Regions from separate parts of the Stenotrophomonas sp. TWI587 genome, predicted to be linked through region 2. Evidence: riboswitches for the same ligand, from Rfam matches in the RefSeq annotation. Region 2 holds a riboswitch; the other holds the start of a gene.

Region 1 (4,586 bases), on a different contig from region 2:
GGCGGATCGCGTATTCGTGCAGCACGGACTCCCACCCTTTCAACCGAGGGCTCTTCCAGTTGCCGTAGGCACGGCGGACATTGGCCACGCCGTAGCGGGCGACTTCAGCCAGCACCGCGTCGATCTTGGAAGAAGGTGCGTTGTCGGCATCGATCAACAGGGCGATGCGCTTTTCCGGTTCGGACATCTCGGTCTCCAGGGCGGAATCGGATCGGCCATCGGGCAAGCGCTATGGCCCCTGAACCCAGTATCGGCCATCGACGTGAACATCGCGCATCACGTGCGACCATGGGCGGCATCACGAGACGACCTGCGCCGCCCCCCTCCGGCGCCCGCCAAGGAGTGAAGCATGACCCGCGATCCCACGCCCCACCTGCTCATCATCGGTGGTGGTTTTGCCGGCCTCTGGGCCACCCGTGCCTTGGCTTCGGCGCACGTGCGCATCACCCTGGTGGACCGTCGCAACCACCATCTGTTCCAGCCGCTGCTCTACCAGGTGGCCACCGCGGGCCTGTCGGCGCCGGATATCGCCGCCCCGCTGCGCCACATCCTCGGTCACCAGCGCAACGTTGAAGTGCGCCTGGGTGAAGTCACTGACATCGACAAGGCCGCACGCACTGCGACGCTGGCCGATGGCACGCAGATCACCTACGACACCCTGATGCTGTGCACCGGCGCCACTCACGCCTACTTCGGTCACGACGAATGGGCCGCCGATGCGCCGGGCCTGAAAACGCTGGACGATGCCATCGCGCTGCGCCGCAAGCTGCTGCTCGCCTTCGAGCGCGCCGAGGCCGAACCCGATCCCGCGCGCAAAGCCGCTTGGCTCAGCTTCGCCGTCGTCGGTGGCGGCCCCACCGGCGTGGAGCTGGCCGGCACGTTGGCCGAAATCGCACGGCATACGCTGCGCAATGAGTTCCGCCATATCGATCCCGCCTCGGCCAAGGTCCGCCTGGTCGAGGCCGGCCCGCGCGTGCTGTCCACCTTCCCCGAGGTGCTCTCGCTCAAGGCGCGGCGGCAGCTGGAAAAGCTGGGCGTGGAAGTGCTCACCGGCATGCCGGTCAGCGACATCAATGCGGAAGGCTTCCAGCTGGGCGAACGCTTCGTCGAGGCCCGTACCGTGGTCTGGGCCGCGGGTGTCGCCGCCTCTCCGCTGGCACGCACCTTGGACGTGCCACTGGACCGCGCCGGCCGCGTGCCGGTACAGCCCGATCTCACACTGGAGGGCCACCCGGAGATCTTCGTTGCCGGTGATCTGGCTGCGTTGACCCAGGCCGATGGCAAGCCGGTACCCGGGGTCGCCCCGGCGGCCAAGCAGATGGGCAAGCACGTGGCGACCACGATCCAGGCGCGTCTGGCCGGCAAGCCTGCGCCGGGCCCGTTCAAGTACCAGGACTTCGGCAACCTGGCGACCATCGGGCGCATGGCCGCGATCGTCCACCTTGGCCGCCTGCAGCTCTCCGGCGTGCTGGCGTGGTGGTTCTGGCTGGCCGCGCACGTGTTCTTCCTGATCGGCTTCCGCAACCGCGTGGTGGTGCTGCTGAACTGGGCAGTGGCGTACTGGAGCTACCAGCGCAGCGCGCGGATCATCTTCGGCGATGCTCAGGAGGATCGCCGGCCGAAACGGCCGCCGACGCCCTGATCAGCCCTGCGACAGGCATCCCCAGCCATCCACCTGACCGCTGTAGGACACCGCCTCACTCGCGAGCAGACCTTCGAAGCCGGCGATGTTCTGGTGGGTCGGCAGCATCAGCGGATGCACCACCACCTGCCACGGGAACTCATCGTTGCCCTCATACGCGGCGAAGGACACCTTCTGGTCGTTCTTGAGCAGGTGCACGGCGAAGGCGATCGCCACGTCCTGGGTCGGGAAGATCAACGCGAAATCCACCTCGCGCGGAACCGACAGGTCATCGCCGTCCTGCAGCATGTTCCAGAGCACATCGCCATTCTCATCTTCCGGGTACAACGACAGATCGCGGGACATGGCACTCCAGGGCTTGGGCAAGCGGATCAACAAACGAGGGTCGATGGTATGCCGCCGGCGAAGGCGCGAACAAGCCGGGTGCCGCGCTACATGGGGTCGCCCAACTGCAGCCACGCCAGCTTGCGCTCCCGCGGTTGCCGCTTGAGCTGCCACTCGGCCTTCGACGCCGCTGCCCGGTCCGGGTAGGCGCGCATCGCCAGCACCTTCACCGGTGGGTTGGCGCGGGTGTATTTCGCCCCTTTGCCGGCGAGATGGGCCTGGAAGCGCGCGTCCACGTCGTTGCTGATGCCGGCGTAATAGCTGCCGTTGCGGCATTCAAGCAGGTACAGGTACCAGAGGGCGGGTTCAGCGGGCATACCGGGATTATCCCCCGGCACGGGCCCGGCGGCTGCTAGAATCCGCCCCGGATGCAGGAGAGAGGCGCCGCGCTGGCGCCCGCCGAAGGCGCAGGCTCCCATAATCGCTCAGGCCGGTGGCTGCACAGCCACCAACCATGCATCCGACACGCCGATCTGGAGAGAGGTCTTCAATGACCCGCCGAAGGGGCACGTGGCCTTGGCCACCGAACTCTCAGGCAAAAGGACAGCGGGAGCGGCAACGGAATCCCACCTCACGACAGTGCAGCGGCGCTGGCGTGATGCGTGTGCGTTTCCGTCCCCGCCTGATGTGTCCCCCGGAGCCACCCCATGCTGCTCTCCCTGATCTACCTCATCGCCATCTCGGCCGAAGCCATGACCGGCGCGCTGTCGGCCGGCCGCCGCCGCATGGACCTGTTCGGCGTGGTCATCATCGCCTGCGTGACCGCGCTCGGCGGCGGCTCGCTGCGCGACATCGTGCTCGGCCATTACCCGCTGGGCTGGGTGAAGCACCCGGAGTACCTGGGCTTTACCATCTGCGCGGCGCTGATCGCGACCTGGGTGGCACGCTGGATGCACCACTTCCGGCGCACCTTCCTGGTGCTCGATGGGCTGGGCCTGATCGCGTTCACCCTGATCGGCTGCGCGGTCGCGCGCGAGGGCGGGCACACGGTGCCGATCATCCTGATCGCCGGCATGCTCACCGGTGCGTTCGGCGGCGTGCTGCGCGATGTGCTGTGCAACGAGGTGCCGCTGATCTTCCAGAAAGAACTGTATGCGGTGATCACCCTGCTCACCGGCGCGGCCTACCTGACCCTGCTGGAACTCGGTGTGTCACTCAACGCGGCCACGCTGTGGTGCCTGGGCGGTGGCTTCCTGTTCCGCCTGCTGGCGATCCACTTCAAATGGGAAATGCCGAAGTTCGTGTATCGCGACGAGGTACATTGACGCACCGGCGGGCATGACCAAGGTCACGGGAGCTTGAGCGGCCCGGCCCTGTATCATGGCGCTCCCGTTCCCTTCGAACGGCATCCAGCCACGCGGCGGTGTTCCACCCGCTGCCCCGCCAGACACCCTCTCCCCCGTTGACCTGCCGCCGTCGGCCGGTCCCCATGGACGCACTGCTCCGGTGGAGGGTGCGCAGGATGCGTATGTCCGCTTCAACGCCCCCGTCGTCTCGCCGTCGTTTGGCCAAACCGCTGTTGATCGCTGCCGCTGTCAGCCTGGCCGCCATCGCTGCATGGAAGCTGCTCTCGCCCGCCCCCGCCGCCGGCCCGTCCGGGGGTCCGCAGCCGACCCCGGTGCGTGTGGCCACCGCGACGCAGGAAGATCTGGTGGTGCGTCTGAAAGCGCTCGGCACGGTGACCCCGCTGCATACGGTGAGCATCCGCAGCCGCGTGGATGGCGAACTGCTTCGGTTGGCCTTCTCCGAGGGCCAGCACGTCACCGCCGGCGAGCTGCTGGCCGAGATCGATCCGCGCCCGTTCCAGGTGCAGCTCTCGCGTGCGCTGGGTACCCAGCAGCAGAACCTGGCCGAGCTGGACAATGCCGAAAGCCAGCTCAAGCGCTTCGCCGAACTGCAGAGCAAGCACTTCGTCTCCGCGCAGGACCTCAGTGATCAGCAGAGCAAGGTGCGCCAGCTGCAGGGCCGCCGCCAGACCGACCAGGCGGCGGTGGATGAAGCACGCCTGCAGCTGCAGTACACCCGCATCACCGCGCCGGTGGCCGGGCGCATGGGCCTGCGCAATGTGGATGTCGGCAACCTGGTGCGCAGTGGCGATACCGAGCCGCTGGCAACCATCACCCAGACCACCCCGATCAGCGTGCTGTTCACCGTGCCAGAGCCGGACCTGCCGGCGGTGGTCGCTGCCGCACGCGCCGATCCCCGGTTGACCGTGGAAGCCTGGGACCGCGAGGAGCGCACCGCGCTGGGTGACGGCGTGCTCTCCAGCCTGGACAACCGCATCGATACCGCCACCGGTACGCTGAAGCTGCGCGCGCAGTTCGCCAATGCGGATGAGTCGCTGTTCCCCAACCAGTTCGTCAACGTGCGCCTGCAGGTCAGCAGCAGCGATGCGGTGGTCATTCCCAATGCCGCCGTGCAGTTCGGCAGCAAGGGCAGCTACGTCTACGTGATCGCGGCCGATGACACCTCGTCCCTGCGCAGCGTGGTGCTCGGCCCGGCCGATGGCGAACGCGTCTCGGTGCGCGAAGGCCTCAAGGCCGGCGAGCGTGTGGTGGTG
Region 2 (4,586 bases):
CACACAGCCCGATTCCCGAGTGGCGTCAGGCACTGGTGCATGTGCGTGAGATGGGCTGGAACGAGGAAACCCCGGATGGTTACGCAGGCGAATGCAACCCGGCCACCTGGCAGGGTCAGACCTGGCCGTGTGGCGTGTTCGAGAGCGGCCCCCATGCCGGCCGCTTCAAGAGCTACTTCGGGCGCGGTGCCAAGCAGTTGTCCTACAACTACAACTACGGCCCGTTCTCCGATGCGATGTTCGGTACGGTACGCACACTGCTGGACCGTCCGGATCTGGTCGCCGATACCTGGTTGAACCTGGCCAGTGCCGCGTTCTTCTACATGTACCCGCAGCCGCCCAAACCCTCGATGATGCATGTGATCGACGGGACGTGGCAGCCCAACGCGCACGATATCGCCAATGGCCTGGTGCCCGGCTTCGGCGTGACCACGCAGATCATCAATGGCGGCGTGGAATGTGGCGGCAGCGGCGAGCATCTGCAGTCGCAGAACCGGATCAAGTATTACCGGGCGGCCGCTGACCACTTCAACGTGCCGGTACCGGGCAATGAAGTGCTGGGCTGCAAGGGGATGAAGCAGTTCGATGAAAGCGGCGCTGGCGCGCTGCCGATCTACTGGGAAGAGAACTACGACTGGCACGAAGGCAACGTTGGCGGCAAGAGCTACCAGTGCAAGCTGGTGACGTACCAGACGCCCTACTCGGCGCTCAAGCCGGCCGATTACGTGAAGTGCGTGATCGACAAGTTCCCGAATGTGGATGTCATCGACGACCTTCGCGGTCGCTGATCAACGACGGGGTGACGCAGTTGCGTCGCCCCGTTTTTGTTCACCCCTACGACGCCGGCTTCAACTGGGCGGCCAGTTCCACCTTGAACTGTTCGAAATCCATACCGTCGGCCTTGGCCTCGGCATGCGCGGCATCCTTGAGCGCATCGGAATAGACCAGGCGCACCGGCGTGCCTTGGCGCTCGTGCAGCTCTGCGGCCTGCATGATCAGGGCCAGTACCCGCGCCGCGCTGGGCGTCTGTCCGGCGATGCGGCCATCCATCCCCAGCACCCATTCGCCGTCGCGGCGGACGATGCCGGCCAGCAGCGTGCGCTGCTGATCGCGCAGCTCTGCATGCGGCTCAACCGGCGGCGTAGCAGCCTGCTCGCGGTTGGCGGCCTGGGTTTCACGGCGCCGGCGGATGTCGCGGCGCAGTTTGGAGGTGGTCGACATGGCAAATCCGGACTGCGTCAAAGCGTCAAGGATACCGCACAGGCCAGGGTGGGCCTGTCTCCGCCCCGCTTTGTGGCTGTGCGGGCAGGGCCGAGCATGGGCATCACTCGATGGGCGTCAGCACGGCGCGGCGGCGCTCGCAATACCGTTCCCAGTACCAGAACGAGCCGCCCAGCGCGAAGAAGCCCATGTAGCCCAACGCCAGATGCACCGGGCTGCTGCTGAGCATGGGCGAGACCACCCCGGCCACGACGGTGTTGATCATCAGCTGGATGAACATCTGCATCGAAGACGCCAGGCCGCGCTGGTGCGGGTACATGTCCAGTACCGCCAGCGCCAGCACCGGGAAGATCAGCGCCATGCCCACGCCGCCCAGGAAGATCGGCATCACCGCCCACGGCAGCGCGATCTGCTGCACCGACAGCACATAGGTGATGTTGAGCACGGCCGACAGTGCGCACAGGCCGAACCCGATCGCGATCTGCCGTTGCGGCAGGATCCGCCCGGCCATGCGCCCGGACAGGAACGAGCCCATCGTCATGCCGCCGATGGTTGGAATGAACAACCAGGCAAACCCGCCCTCGCCCAGCTTGAGGTGCTGCATCACCAGTACCGGCGCCGAGGCGATGTACAGGAAAATGCCGGAGAAATTCAGCGCGCCGGCGGCCGAAAGCCGCAGCAGGCGCGCGTTGGAGCCCATGCGGGCATAGCTGCGCAGCAGTTCACGCATCGACAATGGCGTGCGCGCCTCGACCGGATGGGTTTCCGGCAGCCACTTGCCCGTGGCCAGCAGCAGGACCACACCGAACAGCACCAGGAACCAGAAGATCAGTGGCCAGTCGCCGCCGCCGAGCAGGATCCAGCCACCGATGATCGGGGCGATCGCCGGGGCCACGCCGAAGATCATCGAGACCTGGCTCATCAAGCGCTGCGCGTCGGCACCGTGGTACAGATCACGGATCACGGCGCGGCCGACGATCACACCCACACCCGCGGTCACGCCCTGCAGCGCGCGGAACACCAGCAACGTGGTCATGTCCCGCGACAGCGCGCAGCCGATCGAGGCGCCGATGAACAACACCAGCCCGCCGATGATCACCCGCTTGCGGCCGAACGCATCGGACAGCGGGCCGTGCGCCAGGCTCATCAGGCCATAGAACAACAGGTACACGCTGATGGTCTGCTGCACCGCGACCTGGTCCACCTGCATGCGCTCGCCCAGCAGCAGGAAGGCCGGGAAAATGGTGTCGATCGAGAACGGACCGAACATCGCCAAGCCTGCGAGCAGCAGGGCCAGGCGGCGGGTCGAGGGTGAGGCGGGCGTCATGCGGGCTTCCGTCAGCGGCCATGCGCAATGCACGGCGGGCGCCAGCCCGGGAGGGCGGCGCCAGATGAATACGAGGATCCGGAGATGATAGGCCTTTGCGCCCCCCGGCACCATGCCCGGGGGCCCATTCTGCCGCCCGTGCGGCCCCGTATTCATGTGCCGGAAAGGCCCAGTGGCCGAAAGGGCTGGGCTATAATCGCCGGGCTACATGGTGGGAGAAGCGGACACCCGCTGCCGAAGGCGCAACGCCCGTAATCGCTCAGGCCCGATACCACCCGCATCAAAACTCTGGAGAGACCGGCGAATGCCGGCGCCGAAGGGGCACGAAGCACGCAGATGCGTGCTTTTAAACTCTCAGGCAAAAGGACAGAGGGGCACCCAGGAAGACCGCAAGGTCCGGTGGATCGCTGTCGCCCGCGACGCGCACCGGCCCGGCCGCCTTCCGAACGTGCGTGCCCACTCTTCCGGATGCCAGCCATGTCCCAGAACACCCCCTCCCTGCGCGAGCTTGAACACAGTCACGCGTTCGTCGAACGCCATATCGGCCCCAATGACGCCGAAATCTCGCAGATGCTCGACGTGGTCGGCCACGCCTCGCTGGACGCGCTGACCGATGCGATCGTCCCGGCCGGGATCAAGTCGCCGGCACCGCTGGACCTGCCCGAGTCGCTGACCGAAGTGCAGGCGCTGGCCAAGATCCGCGCCATCGCCGACAAGAACCAGGTGTTCCGCACCTTCATCGGCCAGGGCTACTACGGCACGCTCACCCCGAATGTCATCCTGCGCAACGTGCTGGAAAACCCGGCGTGGTACACCGCCTACACCCCGTACCAGGCCGAGATTTCGCAGGGCCGCATGGAAGCGCTGATCAACTTCCAGACGCTGTGCGCCGACCTCACCGGCATGGAAATCGCCAACGCCTCGCTGCTGGATGAAGCCACCGCTGCAGCCGAAGCGATGACGCTGGCCAAGCGCTCGGCCAAGTCGAAGTCCGATACCTTCTTCGTGCACGACGCCGTTCACCCGCAGACGCTGGAACTGCTGCGCACCCGCGCCGAGCCGATGGGCATCGTGCTGCGCGTGGGCACCCCGGCCGAGGCAATGGAAGCCGAAGCCTACGGCGTGTTGCTGCAGTACCCGGATACGTTCGGCCATATTGGTGATTACAAGGCGCTGGCCGATGCCGTGCACGCGCGTGGCGGCCTGGTCGCCGTGGCCACCGATCTGCTCGCACTGACCCTGATCGCCGCACCCGGCGAATGGGGCGCGGACATCGTGGTCGGCAACTCGCAGCGCTTCGGCGTGCCGTTCGGCTTCGGTGGCCCGCACGCCGCCTTCATGGCCTGCCGCGATGCGTACAAGCGCTCGATGCCGGGCCGCCTGATCGGTGTCTCGGTCGATGCGCAGGGCAATGCCGCCTACCGCCTGACCCTTCAGACCCGCGAGCAGCACATCCGCCGCGAGAAGGCGACCTCCAACATCTGCACCGCCCAGGTGCTGCTGGCGGTGATGGCCTCCATGTACGCCGTGTACCACGGCCCGGAAGGCCTGACCCGCATCGCCCGCCGTACCCACCGCCTGGCCGCGATCCTGGCCGCGGCACTGCGCGGTGCCGGCGTCAACGTCGGCGAGCACTTCTTTGACACCCTGCACGTGAAGGACATCGACGCCAAGGCGATCCATGCCAAGGCTGCGGCTGCGCGCATTAACCTGCGTGCGATCGACAGCGATGCGGTCGGCATCAGCCTGGACGAAACCGCCACCCGCGCCGACATCATCGCGCTCGGCCAGCTGTTCGGTGCCACGGTCGACGTGGATGCCCTCGACGTCGCCACCGCCGATGCGCTGCCGGCCGATCTGGTCCGCACCAGCGACTTCCTGACCCACCCGGTGTTCAACACCCACCACAGCGAACACGAACTGCTGCGTTACCTGCGTTCGCTGGCCGACAAGGATCTGGCGATGGATCGCACCATGATCCCGCTGGGCAGCTGCACCATGAAGCTCAACGCCACCGCCGAGATGATCCCGGTGACCT

The links. A riboswitch is a leader RNA that binds a small molecule or an ion and turns the genes downstream of it on or off. The one in region 2 is predicted to bind glycine.
Region 1: it holds a riboswitch for glycine, as region 2 does, so the genes downstream of both, ABE464_RS06295 (trimeric intracellular cation channel family protein) here and gcvP (aminomethyl-transferring glycine dehydrogenase) in region 2, are expected to answer to the same signal.

Annotation. Positions count from the first base shown of each region.
Region 1 is NZ_JBDJMW010000003.1:143,646-148,231, reverse strand. Features, by position in the region: gene ABE464_RS06315 (NYN domain-containing protein) at 1-187, opposite strand, end outside; gene ABE464_RS06310 (NAD(P)/FAD-dependent oxidoreductase) at 350-1,642, shown strand; gene ABE464_RS06305 (ribonuclease E inhibitor RraB) at 1,643-1,987, opposite strand; gene ABE464_RS06300 (GIY-YIG nuclease family protein) at 2,074-2,343, opposite strand; glycine riboswitch at 2,388-2,481, shown strand; glycine riboswitch at 2,490-2,581, shown strand; gene ABE464_RS06295 (trimeric intracellular cation channel family protein) at 2,674-3,291, shown strand; gene ABE464_RS06290 (MdtA/MuxA family multidrug efflux RND transporter periplasmic adaptor subunit) at 3,546-4,586, shown strand, end outside.
Region 2 is NZ_JBDJMW010000005.1:64,242-68,827, reverse strand. Features, by position in the region: gene ABE464_RS09650 (glycoside hydrolase family 19 protein) at 1-788, shown strand, start outside; gene ABE464_RS09645 (hypothetical protein) at 835-1,221, opposite strand; gene ABE464_RS09640 (multidrug effflux MFS transporter) at 1,325-2,548, opposite strand; glycine riboswitch at 2,827-2,928, shown strand; gene gcvP (aminomethyl-transferring glycine dehydrogenase) at 3,017-4,586, shown strand, end outside.